Regions from separate parts of the Halalkalibacillus sediminis genome, predicted to be linked through region 1. Evidence: riboswitches for the same ligand, from Rfam matches in the RefSeq annotation. Region 1 holds a riboswitch; the other holds the start of a gene.
What was found. A riboswitch is a leader RNA that binds a small molecule or an ion and turns the genes downstream of it on or off. The one in region 1 is predicted to bind lysine.
Positions count from the first base shown of each region.

Region 1 (8,202 bases):
AAGGTAACCTCACTATCTTCTTCTAACTCACTAAAAGACCATTCCATGTCGAATTGTAGTTGTTCAGGAGTTGAATTCTCCACGTCAGGTGTGAACTCTTCAGAAGTAATCCATTGATCTTCATTATTGATTTCCTGTATCTGATTTCTTATGTCGTTAAACTCACCACTCAGACTATTAATCTGTGAATGAGTGTTATTGCTGTTCATTTGAATTTGCTCTTGGAGAGAATTACTTAGGTTCATATATAGAAGTAGGTTTAAAACTATGCTCCCAGTAAGTAGTCCTATCAATATTTTTTCTGTTTTTGTCATGTATATCCCCCTAACATTTCAATTGTATTTTAGCAGATATTACAAATAAATTAACCTAAAATTGAATTAAATTCAGAAATTTCATGCATCTACATTTATATTCAAATGAATTACATTTATAATGGTCATATCATTCGAAAGACGAAATATTTTTCAAAAGGGGAATGGATATGGCTAAGAATTTTACTATGACACGTGATGAGGTACCAGTTGAACAGACGTGGGACTTGAGTGATTTATTTAAAACAGAAGCTGAATGGGAGAAAGCACTGAAGGATGTAGAAAATGCAATCAGGGCGGTCACTCATTTTAAAAGTAGATTGAGCGAAAGTGGCGAAACGTTAATTCATTGTTTACTTGAAAAAGATGCACTCGAGGCTGATTTCATGCGAGTGGCTACATATGCTAGTTTACTTGCTTCAGCGGATGGGACGAACACAGAGAACCAGGCGAGGGTGGCCCGTGTGTCATCTGTTGGTGCTGAGGTGCAAGCGGAAACAGCTTTTGTGTCCTCTGAAATTCGCGGGTTGGACGAGATGACGATTAAACAGTTTTTGAGTGAAGAACCGGGGTTAGAAGTTTATGAGAAAAAGTTGAACGATTTAATGGAAGGAAAAGCGCATCAGTTATCACCTGAAGTAGAAGAGACATTGGCTGCCTTCAGTGAAGTGTTCGATTCTCCATATTCTGTTTATCAACAGAGCAAAACATCGGATATGACGTTTCCATCTTTCACAACTTCAGATGGGGAGGAACATTCCCTTACATTCAATAACTTCCCGGTCTATGAAGGTGCTGCAGATACGGAGTTGCGCCGTAAAGCTTATGAGGCGTTTGTTGGTATATTGAATCAGTATAAAAACACGTACGCTGCGACTTATGCGACTGAAGTGAAAAAGCAGGTCACGGAAGCTCGGTTGCGTAACTATGATTCAGCGACGGACATGCTGTTGCATAAGCAGCAAGTGACAAAAGAGATGTACCATAATCAGCTCGATACCATCCAAAAGGAACTGGCACCACACATGCGTCGCTTCGCCAAATTAAAACAACGGGTACTTGGTTTGGAGAAAATGAAATTTAGTGATCTGAAGGCTCCTTTAGATACAGATTATGACCCACAAGTAACTTATGAAGAAGCGGCTTCAATGGTCCGTGAATCGCTTCAAGTAATGGGACCTGAGTACATGGAAATCATGGAAAAAGGATTGGACGATCGTTGGGTCGATCTCGCTGATAATGTCGGGAAAAGATCGGGTGCTTTCTGTGCAAGTCCTTATGGTGTACACCCTTATATCATGATGACTTGGAACGGTTCGATGAGAAATGTGTTTACGCTAGCTCATGAGTTAGGTCATGCGGGGCATTTCTATTTAGCTGGAGAAAATCAGAAGCTGTCCAATACAAGGCCGTCGATGTATTTTGTTGAGGCACCTTCTACGATGAACGAACGGTTATTGAGCCATCATATTTTGCAAAAAACGGATGATCCTAAGATGAAGCGGTTGGTGATTTTGCAATCGCTAGGAACGTATTATCATAACTTCGTGACACATATTTTAGAAGGGGAACTGCAGCGAAGAGTCTATGAGTTGGCTGATCAAGGCACTCCAATTACGGCGGATCTTCTATGTGAACAGAAGACGGAAGCATTAGCCAACTTCTGGGGAGATACTGTTGAAATGGATGAAGGTGCTGGACTTACTTGGATGCGTCAGCCTCACTATTACATGGGGCTCTATCCATATACCTACTCTGCAGGGTTGACTGCTTCGACAGCGGCAGCCGAGGTGATTCAAGAAGAAGGACAGCCCGCGGTTGATCGCTGGTTGTCAGCGCTAAAAGCTGGAGGCACTTTGAAGCCTCTTGAATTGATGCAACTGGCAGGTGTGGATATGTCAACACCTGAACCGATCCAACGTGCTGTTGCATATGTCGGAACACTGGTTGATGAGCTGGAAAAAAGCTACGACAGTGGAGGTGCTGAATGATGAAGATAGGATTCATTGGATTAGGAATTATGGGAAAACCGATGGCGAAAAACTTGCTGAAGGCTGGATACTCAGTAGTTGCTTCGAGTAGCAATCCCTTAACAAATGAAGAGATCAAAGCCAATGGTGGACAAGTGGTGGACTCTCTTAAAGAAATAGCTGCAGTGTCCGAAGTAGTGATTACGATGGTACCGAATGCACCAGAGGTAAAGGATGTTCTTTTTGGTGAAGAAGGTATTGTAGACTCTCTGAAACCTGGGAGCATTGTCATCGACATGAGCTCGATCGATCCACTAGCAAGTAAGGACATTGCTGCCACCTTAAGAGAACGTGATGTGCAATTTCTAGATGCGCCAGTCAGCGGTGGTGAACCGAAAGCGATCGAAGGTACCGTTTCTGTGATGGTAGGTGGGGATGAAGTGACTTTTGAGAAATGTCTGCCTATCTTGCAAACGGTGGGAGCATCTGTCGTTCGTGTAGGCGATGTCGGTGCAGGGAACTCTGCGAAACTAGCCAATCAGATTGTTGTCGCGACAAATATTGCAGCTGTTTCGGAAGCCCTTGTGCTGGCGGATAAAATGGGTGTGGATCAGACTCAGGTGTACGAAGCGATTCGTGGAGGTTTAGCCGGCAGTACCGTGATGGATGCAAAAGCACCTATGATGATTGAAGGTGATTTCGAACCTGGCTTTAAGGTCGATCTGCATTTGAAAGACATTAGGAATGTTATGAAGACTGGAGAAGCTCTTGATTTAGATTTACCACTTACAAAGTTTGCGAGCGATATTTTAGAAGAATTAGATGAAGCGGGCTATGGTAAAGAGGACCATTCTGCCATTTATCGGTACTTTGAGAAGTTAGGTAAGGAGAAAAAGTAGCGATCAAAATGATAGTCAGATTGAAAAAGCACAAGCGAATGTTCGCTTGTGCTTTTGTATGATCATAATATATTTTTACCCAGTTGCTCCCTGAGAGAAATGTTGATCAATAATGTCAAACAACGATGCTCTTTCTGCTTCGTTTAGTGGAATAAGTGGCAAACGCACACTTCCAACTGGCACGCCAATTCTTCCCAATGCCTCTTTCACGGGTGTCGGACTTGGAGCTGAAAATATTGCGTTCATGACTGGCAAAATGTATCCATGGATGGCTGACGCTTGAGCTACATCACCCTTTTGATAACGGTTCACCATGTCTTGCATCTCATTTCCTATGACGTGAGCAGAAACAGACACGATACCTGCACCTCCTACAGCAAGTGTAGGAAGGGTCAAGCTGTCTTCACCACTATACACAGTGAAATCTTGTGGTGTGTTGTTGACTATTTCTGTTACCTGATTTAAATCTCCACTTGATTCTTTGACTGAAACAATATTTTTAATTCTTGAAAGTCTAATGGTTGTCTCTGCATTCATGTTCACAACACTTCTACCAGGAATGTTATAAAGCATGACCGGTAACTCTATGCTTTCTGCAATTGTAAGGAAATGCTGATACATTCCTTCCTGTGAAGGCTTGTTGTAGAAAGGTACTACAAGCATAACTGCATCGACACCTATGGATTCAGCTTCGCGGGAAAGTTCTATGGAAGCTTTCGTGTTGTTTGATCCAGTACCCGCGATAATAGGCACTCTACCATTCACTTCAGCTACAACGAATTTAAACAACTGCAATTTTTCATCATGGGTAAGTGTTGGGGATTCTCCTGTAGTCCCCGCAACTACCAATCCATCAGACCCGTTAGAGATCAGATGATTAACTAGTCTTCTTGTTGCCTCGAAATCAATTTCACCATTTTGATCAAATGGTGTCACCATTGCTGTTAATACACGACCGAAATTCATAAAATTCCACACACCTTTATTAATTTGATTTACCCTTGGGTGTGGAGGACCAAAAAAAGCAACAACGAAAGGGCCCGTTGTTGCTTTTAGAACTTTTTATATCGTCCTAAACCAGATAGCCCTCCATATAGTTTCCTATATGACAGCCCTGCATTTATTCAATGTCAGAACCAGCTTCAAGAGATGAGTCTCTATTCACTTCGGCGAATTCCCCTTTCTTTATGCTTACCCGGATCTCATTACTCCTACACATAAATACTAATGGTTTCCGCACCTCTACCCTTACTTTAAAGTTACTTTAAAATAAGAAAGTATTAAATTGTTAAATATACTGTATCAAACATAAATATGAATTACAAGAGTAAAATTGCTTGGTTAATTCTATAGAATGAATACCAGCATTTATTCTAAACATAAGGAATGGTAGAATTAAATAAAATGAAAAAATTAACAATTATAGATGTAGATGAAGTATTCCTACGGTAATCGCGATTTTAAAAATCAATGGAATATTAATTTTTCATTTATACTAGATTATTTAGAAATTATGATTGAATTCAATAATGATAAAGTAAGGATTGATAAAATGACGAGACATAAAGAAGGACCTGAAAAACCTTTTAATGATGTTATGGAACATATGCGAAACGTTGAGGGGTACCCAATCAGTAAAGGGGGGAAACTTCCCTTACCTATTAAAGTTTTAGGTATTATTTTATTCGGGACATTTATCTTGATGATGGTTGGTGGATTTGTTGTGAACATTATCTTTAACTGATTGGATATTTAAAGATATTTGTCACCGTACAGAGCCAGTGTTTTAGGTGTGATTTCTTCCATCGGTGAAACATATTGAGCAGTGGTCTTATTAGGTAGGAGTGGAGCACGAATGAAGGGGAAATTTGCACGCTTAGTTATTCTTGCTTTTGTATTAATTCAATTTGTGGGTTGTAGTGACAGATTAGATAGCCAATTGGAGAATCGATCGGATAAATATAATGATGTAAGGAATATTGCTTGGGAATTTGTTAAGGAAAATGGATGGAATGAGCAAGCGAAAGGTGATTGGAAAGACGCAAAGGTTATAAAAATTGTTGCAGATGATCAATACGAACTTTTAGATGACTCATATGAAGGAGAAGAAGTGTTATCCGTCATTTCTGAAGAGGATGGTAATTATGTAACAGGCACCCCTACTATTCTGATTGATTCTACTAAAAATGAAGTTATAGGTTACATTGCGACTGAATAAGAGTATTTTAGATAAAGTATTTGTTCATAGCTGTGGCCAACTTCATGATTGCGGGAATATTGTTCGGACTTTTTAGTTGGATGAGCAGCGAGAGAATGTATAAAGAAAGTCGAAGTTAGAGGAGAAGGTCTAAGTGAAACTTTCAATCATATTTTTTACAATCTTAACTCTTTTCGGGGCTTGCTCAGAAATCACAGATGAAGAGTTGGATCCAGAAGAGGCGGATGTGGAAGAAGGTTATATCGTTGATAAAGATGAGTCTCGGATTCTAGTAGTAGGTGATATTACTAGAGAAGAAGCTACAAAAATGGATGAACAGAAATTGATGAGTAGATCAGAGTCATCAATACAACCTCCAGCTGTATGGTTTGGGGTGAATAATCCTGGTGATTATGAGCTCGGGCAGTTAGTTAGAGTGGAGTTCGAGGGTATGGATGCTAGTTACCCTGGGCAGGCAGGAGCCGAAAAAATTCAAATTGTTGGAGAATAATTTTTATAAAATTTAGAGGGGTGGATTAGAATAAAACTCTCAATCATATTTTTTACAATTTTAACCCTCTTCGGGGCTTGCTCAGAAATCACAGATGAAGAATTGAATCCTGCAGAGGCCAATGTTGAAGAAGGTTATATTGTTGATAAAGATAAGTCTCGGATTCTAGTAGTAGGTGATATTACTAGAGAAGAAGCAATAGAATGAATGAACAAAAATTGATGAGTAGATCAGAGGCATCATTACAACTGCCAGCAGTATGGTTCGCGGTGAATAACCCCGGAGATTATGAGTTGGGACAGCTAGTAAGAGTCAGTTTCAATTATATGAATGATAGCTATCCTGGCTAGGCAGAAGCAGATAAAATTCAGATTGTTGAAGAGTAACTAAATTAGGAGGTTTTTATGGATATTTGGGTAATGATTTTGATGTTTTTAACCGTATTTGGAATTGGTGGCATTTATCAAGAGTTAGTAAAAATGAACAAGAACAAAGCGGACGAGATGGAAGAGTTGAAGGAAATAAGAGAGGAATTAAAGAAATCGAAAGAACAGTAATCAACTATATAGCCGTACTCATTTTAATTATGTTTTAGCTGGGTTATTAGTTGCTTTCTTATTGATCAGAGTCTTTCATTTAACTTCCGAACCTGTTTCGGTCCAATTGTTTGCTATGTTTTTAGCGTATACTTCTTGTGTTTATTTTGGTGCAGCCTTAAGCGATCAACGAAAAGAATTAATAACTATTGAAATTATATTTTCATTCATCATCTTTACGATAGCATGCCTCGGCTTAATATATTCACCATTCTGGTTAGTAGTAGGGTATGCATTACACGGGGGATGGGATATCTTGCACCATCTTGAAGGGATTAAAATGAGGGTAGTCGTTTGGTTCCCGCCAGTATGTGCGGTAGTTGACTTTATTGTTGCTGCTTTCATATATACGAACTATTAGGAGTGAGAGAAATGGGTTCAAAAGTTTACCCTGGTCGATATACGGTGGAAGGTGAAAAGAGTATCACAGTATTTATCATAGGAATGCGCATAAATAAATGGTGGGCGATACATAAATGGTTTCCAGTGTTTTTGGCCATGCCTCGAATGATTAGAGAGTTATATACAAATGATGATTTAGGATTTCTATCTTTAGAGAGCTTCTATGGGTTTAGAACAACACTAATGGTTCAATATTGGAGATCAGAAGAGCAATTGTTAAACTACGCCAAGGCACCAACTCATTTGAAGGCTTGGAAAGATTTCAACAGAAAGACTAAAGGAAATGACTCGGTAGGCATCTATCATGAGACATACAATGTTATCGGTGGAAACTATGAGACAATCTATGCGAACATGCCTCAATACGGGCTAGGGAAAGTCTTCAATCATGTTCCAATTACTCCTTCAACGAATTCAGCAGCTAAACGTTTGAAAGTTAAATCGTGAATAGAAGATTAAGAGAGCTAACACTAAGAGGTTTTTGATTAAAGCAGAATCCTTGCACTGAAAAGCTATCTTTTCTACGATATTCTTGTTGTTAAAAAAAATAGAGATGCAACAGGAGGACTTATTGTGAGTAGAAAATTGAAAGTGGTAGGAATCAGTGGAAGTTTACGTGAAGATTCCTTTAATAGAAAATTATTAGAGTTGGCTGCGTCAAAGCTTCCAGAAGAAGTGGAATATGAGTATGCAGACTACTCGGACGTACCTTTATTTAACCAAGACACCGAAAATCCAATGCCGAAGTCGGTTATGGATTTTAAAGCGACGGTGGATTCTGCAGATATCTTATTGTTCAGTACACCCCAGTACAACGGGTCCATTCCTGGAGTTTTGAAAAATGGTATTGATTGGTTGACTCGACCGTACGGGGAAAACTCATTGAGTGGCAAGGTTGCTGGTGTAATTGGAGCGACTCCAGGAGGAACTGGAACAATCAATGCTCAGGACCATCTCCGAGAAATCTTGAGCTTCATCAACGTGCTAGTTCCGCCACACCCTAGAGTGTTTGTTAGCGAAGTTCATAATAAAGTGGACGAACAAGGCGACTTACAACTCGGGGATCAGATTGAGACCTCATTAATCAACCAACTTGAAAAACTCGTCGAGCTAACGAAAAGCGCTGTATAAATTGATCGCTCCCATGCTTGGGGGCGATTTTTTCATACTTTAAGAAAGTTTAACTTTGTTTAAGGATTAAAGTATGTGAAAAACAAAGGCTTTCGCCATTAGGACTTGGCGATAAGCCAAGTTTTTCTCATCATTTTTTTGAGTTCTTATAGGATAAAAATAGTTTTTCCTGTTATAATGAA
Region 1 is NZ_PJNH01000004.1:190,147-198,348, forward strand. Features, by position in the region: gene CEY16_RS13520 (hypothetical protein) at 1-314, opposite strand, end outside; gene pepF (oligoendopeptidase F) at 479-2,305, shown strand; gene garR (2-hydroxy-3-oxopropionate reductase) at 2,302-3,183, shown strand; gene dapA (4-hydroxy-tetrahydrodipicolinate synthase) at 3,259-4,149, opposite strand; lysine riboswitch at 4,258-4,436, opposite strand; gene CEY16_RS13540 (hypothetical protein) at 4,736-4,927, shown strand; gene CEY16_RS13545 (hypothetical protein) at 5,039-5,401, shown strand; gene CEY16_RS13550 (DUF3221 domain-containing protein) at 5,535-5,891, shown strand; gene CEY16_RS15465 (YobA family protein) at 5,994-6,098, shown strand; gene CEY16_RS15285 (hypothetical protein) at 6,095-6,241, shown strand; gene CEY16_RS15290 (hypothetical protein) at 6,296-6,448, shown strand; partial or broken gene CEY16_RS15065 (DUF6010 family protein) at 6,492-6,848, shown strand; gene CEY16_RS13555 (DUF4188 domain-containing protein) at 6,860-7,336, shown strand; gene CEY16_RS13560 (NADPH-dependent FMN reductase) at 7,463-8,020, shown strand.

Region 2 (8,202 bases), on a different contig from region 1:
AAGGCCTCCCCAAAGGAGAACCATTCCGATGAGCATAACAATTATCGCATCAAGACCCATGTTATTCATCCTCCTTAGTAGTATCCATTGCTAATACTTCAGGTTTCCATTTTTTCATCATGAATAGGAAACCTAAGATTAATGCGCCGGCAGCAACAAACCAACCACCGAATAAAATAAATCCATCTGTATAACCTTCATAGTTACCAGTTTCAGTATCGAATTCTTTCAAAAGGTTCTGCTTGAATAATCCGAACATCATATAACCTAATACAAGTGGTGTAATTAATCCTAAGCATGCAATCCACCATGATCCTAATCGGATATCTGATACCGCATTTGCGTGAGTCTGGAACACTTTAAGTTTGCGTACAAACCAAGCAATTACTACAACCTCTACTAGACCGACGAATGCAACACCAAATTGGTTGATGAAGTAATCGGCAGCATCTAGGAAGAACAGTCCACCCTGTGTCGCGAACAGAAGTGAAACCAGTGCTGCAAGTCCCCCACCGAAGAATACGGCTTTTCTACGAGAGACGTTGAACTTCTCAGAAAATCCAGCTACATATGTCTCTACGATTGAAATCATAGAAGATAAACCAGCTAATACTAGTGAAGCAAAGAACAGGAAACCAAACAATTGTGGCATAGTCGGAAACTCATTGATAATAGCAGGGAATACAACGAATGCTAAACCAACCCCGCCGGCCACAACTTCGTCTACAGCTACACCTTGTGAGGTTGCCATGAATCCTAATACCGAGAAGACACCGATACCTGCTAATAACTCAAAGCTTGAGTTACCAAATCCAACGATGAACGCATTGTTCGTTATATCCGATTTCTTACTCAAATAACTGGAGTAAGTAATCATAATCGCAAATGCGATGGATAAACTGAAGAATATTTGCCCGTAGGCTGCTACCCAGACAGTTGGATCAGCAATAGCACTGAAATCAGGTGAGAAGAAAGCGTCTAGACCTTCAGCTGCACCGGGAAGTGTCACCGCACGAATAACAATGATTAAGAAGATTACCATCAAAGTTGGAATGAAGATTCGGTTTGCAACTTCGATCCCTTTTTTAACCCCTGCTAACAGAACACCTAGCACAATAACCCAAACAAATATTAACGGAATTAAAACACTTGGTACGAATGAACCAGCTTGCCCTGGATCGACTGATAATTGAAGGTATTCACTAAATAGGAATCCTTCAGGGTCAGCACCCCAATTAAGATTAAACGAATAATATGAATACATAATTGCCCATGCGATAATTACCGCGTAATAAGTAGAGATGACGAACGAAACAAAAACTGCCCACCATCCAAGCCATTCTGTTTTCTTGTTCAGACGTGCAAATGATAACGGAGCTGAACCTCTGTACTTATGACCAATCGTAAACTCCATGATCAAAAGCGGAATACCTGCTGTTAATAAAGCAAATAAGTAAGGTATAAAGAATGCTCCCCCACCACTGTCATAAGCTGTTGCCGGAAAACGCCAAATGTTACCTAGCCCGACAGCAGAACCAACAGCGGCCAAAATAAATCCGGCGCGTGTTCCCCACTGAGAACGCATTTTCATATCTTTCTCTCCTTTCAGGATTACATCCCTGTATCTATTCTATGTTTAGCTGCAAAATGGGATGTACTGATTTTTTTCTTTTTTCAGAATAATTGCAACTTATATCATGATTATATAGTTACCTTGTACCAGTGTCAAAGTGATTTCATAAAAAATATTTGGTAATTAAAGATTGACCCGCTACTTAAGAAGTGATTTGTTGAATTAATGCAAAAAAAAGAACGCCCCAAGGACGCTCTTTTTTATCTATTGTACTTCTCGGACTTTTCGATGTACAAAATATACGATAAGGAACATGAATCCAATTGTAACCAGTAACCCTACAATCAATGAACCTGTTAAGCCGTAAAGAAGATACCCAGCCAATGATGAGACTGCTGCAATTATTGCATAAGGTATCTGGGTCATGACGTGATCAATATGATTTGATCCTGCTCCAGTAGATGATAGGACCGTCGTATCCGAAATAGGAGAACAGTGATCTCCGAAAACAGAACCTGCTAACACTGCTGCTAGTGCAGGAACAAAGAAGTTAGGATCCATCGAAGCAGCAATAGAACCAGCAATAGGAAGCATGATTCCGAAGGTACCCCATGATGTACCAGTAGCAAAAGCCATGAACCCAGAAATCATGAACACGATGATTGGTAAATAAGTAATTGTGAAATTCCAATCTTCTTCAACTTTCTGAGCTAAATATGCATCAGTTCCAATGCCACCAATAATTGAAACAGTCATCCATGCCAGAACCAATATATAAATAGCTGGTAACATCGCTTTAATTCCTTCCCAAACTACTCTGAAGAAATTCGTCTTTTCACCTTTTTGCATAAAATATAATGCCATCGAAGATACCACAGCAATAGCTCCACCTAAACATAAGGAATAGTTTACATTCGTATTAGCGAAAATTGATACAAGTGAAACATCGCCTTCAGTAGCATCAATTCCTGTAACCACCATCGTTATCACTGTAGCACCAATTAATATTAAGATAGGTGCGACTAGGTGATATATATAACCTCTTTCACTTTCATGCACATCATCTTTCAAGTCACCAGGAATATCACCTTTATTCAAAGGATCGATCAACTCACCTGTTGATTTAGCACGCTTTTCATGTTGACGCATTAAGCCTATATCCAAGTTCAAACGAATGACTACAAAAACTAAAATAATGGCTGCAATAGCATAAAAGTTGAATGGAATCATTCTTACAAATGTTTCAAAAGCCTGATAACCTAATTCATGATCAGCAATAATAACTCCTATTGTTCCTATGATATAGGCACCCCAGCTCGAGATCGGCATCAACACTGTAACCGGTGCAGAAGTTGAATCAATTAAGTAAGCCAGCTTTGCACGTGAAACGTTTTGTCTATCTGTAATTGGACGAGAAACCTGGCCGATCGTCAAACTATTGAAATAATCATCAATAAAAATTCCTAAACCTAGTAAACCGGTCGTATATTGAGAGCCTTCACGCGTTTGAATCCGTTCGATTGCCCATCTTCCAAAAGCTCGAGCTCCACCTGTTGCAGTCAAAAACGCAATGAGCACACCAAGTAAAAGCAAGAATAAGATAAGTTGAACACCCCAAGTCTCAATAGCTCCATCTACATAAAAGTTACCTATAAATGAACTCCAAATCTGATTCAACGCTTCAATTACGTCGAATTCTGCAATCATCAGTGCACCTACGACGATACCTGCACCTAAAGAAAGCAGAACTTTACGAGTCAATAGCACAAGAATGATTACCACAAGGGGTGGTACTAATGACCAAATAGTTCCTTCCATCTCCTGACCTCCTCATTTTTTATTAAATTAAATACCCTAGATTGACATGGTATAAGCTTTAAAATAAGCGTATTAAAAAAAAGTAATGATAGAGAAATCTACCATTACTTTTACAGTCGGTTATTTCTCGATCAGTAGCTCCCCGCTAGTTTCCCGCGAGAGTATATGCTTTATTCAAACATACACCAATGATTACTTCATGACATAAGCAATCACTTCGGCCCGCTACCCTTTCGTACTTAATCATCGTTGTCATTCTCATAAGTACTACTCTTGTATCGTGCACCTCTACCTCATCGAAGATAAGGTTATATTTAATTTATAATTTTTCACGAAAATTATAATAGCATACACTATTTAATCTGGCAAATCCTCATACGGAATCGCTATATCAGGTGCTCGCCCACCGTTATTATAATAATTTGGTACCTCACCTTGTAAGACACCTACATAGACAGGAATGCTAGTTTCAACAACTGTTGTTTTAGTTGAGAAAGGTATTACGATCTGAACATTGGCTTCAATCTGGATAGACAACTCAATCATTGCGTTGTTGATTCCATATTCCGTCACCTCGCGCACTACATCAGATTGAACATCACCAATGACACTGAAGTACACAGGTACACGAGGACCTAAGTTAGCTAGTAATGCATTCCCTGTTGCCTGACCAATTGGTATCCTTTCAATCACCCGATAATTCTCAACGGTATCTTCACGTATAATAGGGTCTTCGTCCAAATCGAAGTCAAGCGAATCTCCTGGAGAAATTTCTCCCCGTTCTATTTGCTTCAAAAAATTTTGAACTCGGAACGTTGTATTTCTTAGAACCCGGTTGACCACTACCGTATTCCATCCTATTGATACAATGTTTCCATTATCATCTTTTTCTAACTGAACAAGCTCTTCCACTTCCAAATCATCAACAATCCGTTTACTGACTGCTTCGTTGATAGCCTCTCTGGCAAAGACCCTCGTTTTTGTTTCAGCAATATCAATCAACGTCGGCTCTATCCCTTTATTTATAATCCACAATGAAAATATAATAGCAATAAAAAAAGACACGAACGTAATAAAGAGGATTTGACCAAATGTCTTTGGTTTTCTCTTTTTCATGGGCCTACGATGTTTTATTTTCACAAAAAAACCCCCTCAGGAAAATATATGCTTGTAACCTGAAGGGAATTCGATATGTATTTTATATTGGATTCGTATTGCATTTAGAAATCATGACGGATGGTGATACTGATAGATCAATCTCGTAAATCTCATGCATATTCAACTTCATATCTTTGTCTTCTAAAATGCGGATGATTGGCCGATCAGGAATTGACTTGCTTTGATCAGCAACTATACCCCTTCTGCCATCATTCAGTTCAACATAGGCTCCGTTCGGATATATTGAAATCGTTTTTCTGAAGAGGTCTACGTACTCTTTTTTAAACAATCCATTACTCCCTGAATATAAGATTTCTAAACCTTCATGAGGTAACATTCCCTTGCGATAAACTCGATTTGAAGTTACTGCATCAAACACATCAGCGACAGCTATAATCTTTGCATATTCATGAATATTCGATCCTTCTATACCTAATGGATAACCACTCCCGTTTAACCGTTCATGATGTTGATAGGCACAAAATGAGATGTTGGGTGGTAAGTTCGGTACGTCTTTTAAAAGATTATATCCGTAAGTTGTATGTTCTTTTACTACTTCATATTCCATATCAGATAGCTTATCGGGCTTGTTCAGAATAGATTGGGGTACACGCATTTTCCCAATATCGTGCAACAAGGCGCCTATTCCAATTTCCTCTATTTGACGATCGCTGAATCCGAGTTTGTTAGCGAGGGCAATCGTATATAAACCGACATTAACACTATGAACATACAAATAATTATCATACACGAAAATGTCTGAAATAATCGATATAATTTGGTCATTGTCCTTGATGGCCTGGGTCAAATCAACTACAGTTCTATGAATAGACTCAACCGTCCGCTCAAGGATGTACTGGTTCATATGACCTTGCACATAGCCATCTATGGAACGGAAAGCCGATCGAACATTATCAATCGCTTCGAGGCGTAAAGATTCACTAATTCCGGACTGTGGGATGATTCCATCTGTTGTTTCATCATCAATGAAAACAAATGAGAAGTGTAATTCCTCTAGTTTTCGAATTAATTTTTCTGTAAAAATGACTCCCTTTTGCAGAAGGACCCTGCCGTATGAATCAGTAATAGGCCTCCCTAGTCGATCTCCAGGCCAAACATTTGTAATTTGAACAGCACGCATAATCTTTTCTCCGATACCTTTTATAGTAAATATGACTTTATTTTATGGAAGTTATTACATATTAATATCATATATTTACTATAGGAAGAATTCAACAAATTATTTTAACGCTAACAATGCTGCTTTACCGATCATTCCTTCATACCATCCATATTTATCTTCTGCATACTTCGTCACTTTTTGCAAAGGCGCGTAGAGAAGTTCATCGATTGTTCTGACCCCTACTGCGCGGCCAGCGATTATTTGCCGATCTGATAAACGGTCATCTAACAAATCTACATCTAAAGCTCCACACATAATGTAGCCAATATCATTTGATATGACCATCAAGTTTGTTTTAGGTAACTGGACTTTAACCACAGTAAAACCTACATCATCTATCCACAAAGGTTCAACGTGTATCATTATAAGTAACCTCCTTTTCATATACCCTATGAAAAGGAAAGAAAGAAGTGCCTGTCAGGAATTATACACCTTTGATATTCCCTAGGCACTTCGCTAATACATCTCTTAAAAATTCTGGCATATAATAATGCTTTTCTTTTACAGAGGAAATCGGTGGTAACAACCATGAAAATGAAAAAGTATCAGCTGTTGCTACCTTATATTTTTCGTCAGACTCAACTTCTTTTCCATTTATAAAGATCTTTTCAACAAAATTCGTTTGATCGTGATAGACCAGTTCAATATTAGAATAAACCATTTTTCCGAGTTTCTTACCGCGGAACCCTAAGCCTTTTAACTCAAACTGAATGAACCGTTCCGTTTCAAGCATACGAATAGCTTCTATGATTTCATTACCACTCATCATCATTGTGCAGGGGTTCATAGGGTGAGGACAACTTTGATGGATGTGCTTCTTTGTGACAGGGCCCTCTTTGAAACCTTCAAGTAGCACACCAGAGTTGAGCATAGCACAGTCTGCCTCTGTCCAATCTTCTAACGTTTGAACAAAAGATTTCATCAGTTTTGTTTCTGTAAACCAGTCGACTGGGTATGCCTCAGGTAGATCTACGACAACCTCACTTAATTGGTGATCTGACTCGATTTGTAAAGTTTGCAGAAGTCTGTTCGTTTCAACATCATCCTGCTTAGATATAGAATGAGCATACCCTTCTTTTCTATGAATCAGACCCTGATTTTTGTTATATTCCAAGCGCATCGACCCATAATAAAAACCGTGTTTGCCGACTGCGGTCAATAAAGTCCCTTCAATTTCTTGACCATGTTCAAATAAATGATGCGTATGCCCACCGATGATCGCATCGATATCATATTTTTGAGCAATCGCTTCATCATCATTCACACCTAAATGCGATAACAATATCACTATATCGCAAGTCTCTCTCATTTTGGGTACCCAGTAGTCTAGTTCTTCGTATGGGTTTGAAGTTTCCCAGCCCAACTTTTCATAAAACAATTGAAATGGGGCCGTCAAACCTATAACACCTATATTAGTGCCATTAGGTGTCTTATAAGTCTCAAATGGCTTCAACCAAGGAGGACTCTCACGGTCTATTGTACTCAAGTTAGCACAAACAATATCAAAATTCGCATCATCATATAAATGATATAAACTATCTGCCGGAAGCGTAATACCTTCATTATTGCCTAACGTCGCGGCATGAAAGCCTGCATGATTCAACAATTGGACACTACCTTGTCCAAGAGTCGCCTCACTGATTGGATGGGAGCGATCCACATGATCCCCGTTATCCAACATCAAAACATACTCGTTTTTCTGTTGAATCTTATTTAATTGTGTATTCATATCATGAATACATTTTGACCAGTTATCGAAATGACTATGTAAATCACTCGTGAATAGCACGTGAATCGTTTCGCTCATATTTAGTCTCCTTCTATAAGGACTCTAATATTAATCGTACCCCTATTACTATCATTATGATACGCAAGATCCATTCAATTACATGACTGTTTAATCTTTGATTCAATTTTGCACCTAAATAACCACCGAGCCATGCCCCTGGGATACTAGCTAGCGTGTAAGACCACAGCACATGTCCTGCAATTACATGGGCACCTGAAGACATGATACTTGAAAAGAAAATCATGAACATGGATGTTGGCGCGGCAATATGCGCTGGGAATCCAAATAAAAGAATCATCGCTGGAACCATTAATGATCCACCACCGACTCCGAACAGCCCGGACATCATCCCCACAAAAAAAGAGATAAAAATTCCGAGAATAAGTGAATATGAATAAGTGGTTGAAACACCTGACAGTTCAAATGTGCGAGTAACATAATATTTTTTATCTACTCGAGATGCCTGTTTAGACTCCACATTTTTTAGTAATTTCTTTTTGATGAAAAACATACTTGAAACAAATAGCATTAATAAACCGAAATACAATTGGAATGTATCTATATCAATGAAACGGTTTACCCAGACGCCTGTAAGTGCACCAGGAATACTACCTATTAAAAATAATGAACCACTATGTACATCGACACGTTTCCTTTTTAAAAAGGTTAAAGTAGCCGATA
Region 2 is NZ_PJNH01000002.1:619,763-627,964, reverse strand. Features, by position in the region: gene CEY16_RS15045 (methionine/alanine import family NSS transporter small subunit) at 1-60, opposite strand, end outside; gene CEY16_RS09250 (sodium-dependent transporter) at 62-1,591, opposite strand; gene CEY16_RS09245 (Na+/H+ antiporter NhaC family protein) at 1,838-3,391, opposite strand; lysine riboswitch at 3,519-3,690, opposite strand; gene yunB (sporulation protein YunB) at 3,749-4,531, opposite strand; gene CEY16_RS09235 (HD-GYP domain-containing protein) at 4,590-5,690, opposite strand; gene CEY16_RS09230 (YunC family protein) at 5,790-6,095, opposite strand; gene CEY16_RS09225 (bifunctional metallophosphatase/5'-nucleotidase) at 6,157-7,539, opposite strand; gene CEY16_RS09220 (sulfite exporter TauE/SafE family protein) at 7,553-8,202, opposite strand, start outside.
Region 2: it holds a riboswitch for lysine, as region 1 does, so the genes downstream of both, CEY16_RS09245 (Na+/H+ antiporter NhaC family protein) here and dapA (4-hydroxy-tetrahydrodipicolinate synthase) in region 1, are expected to answer to the same signal.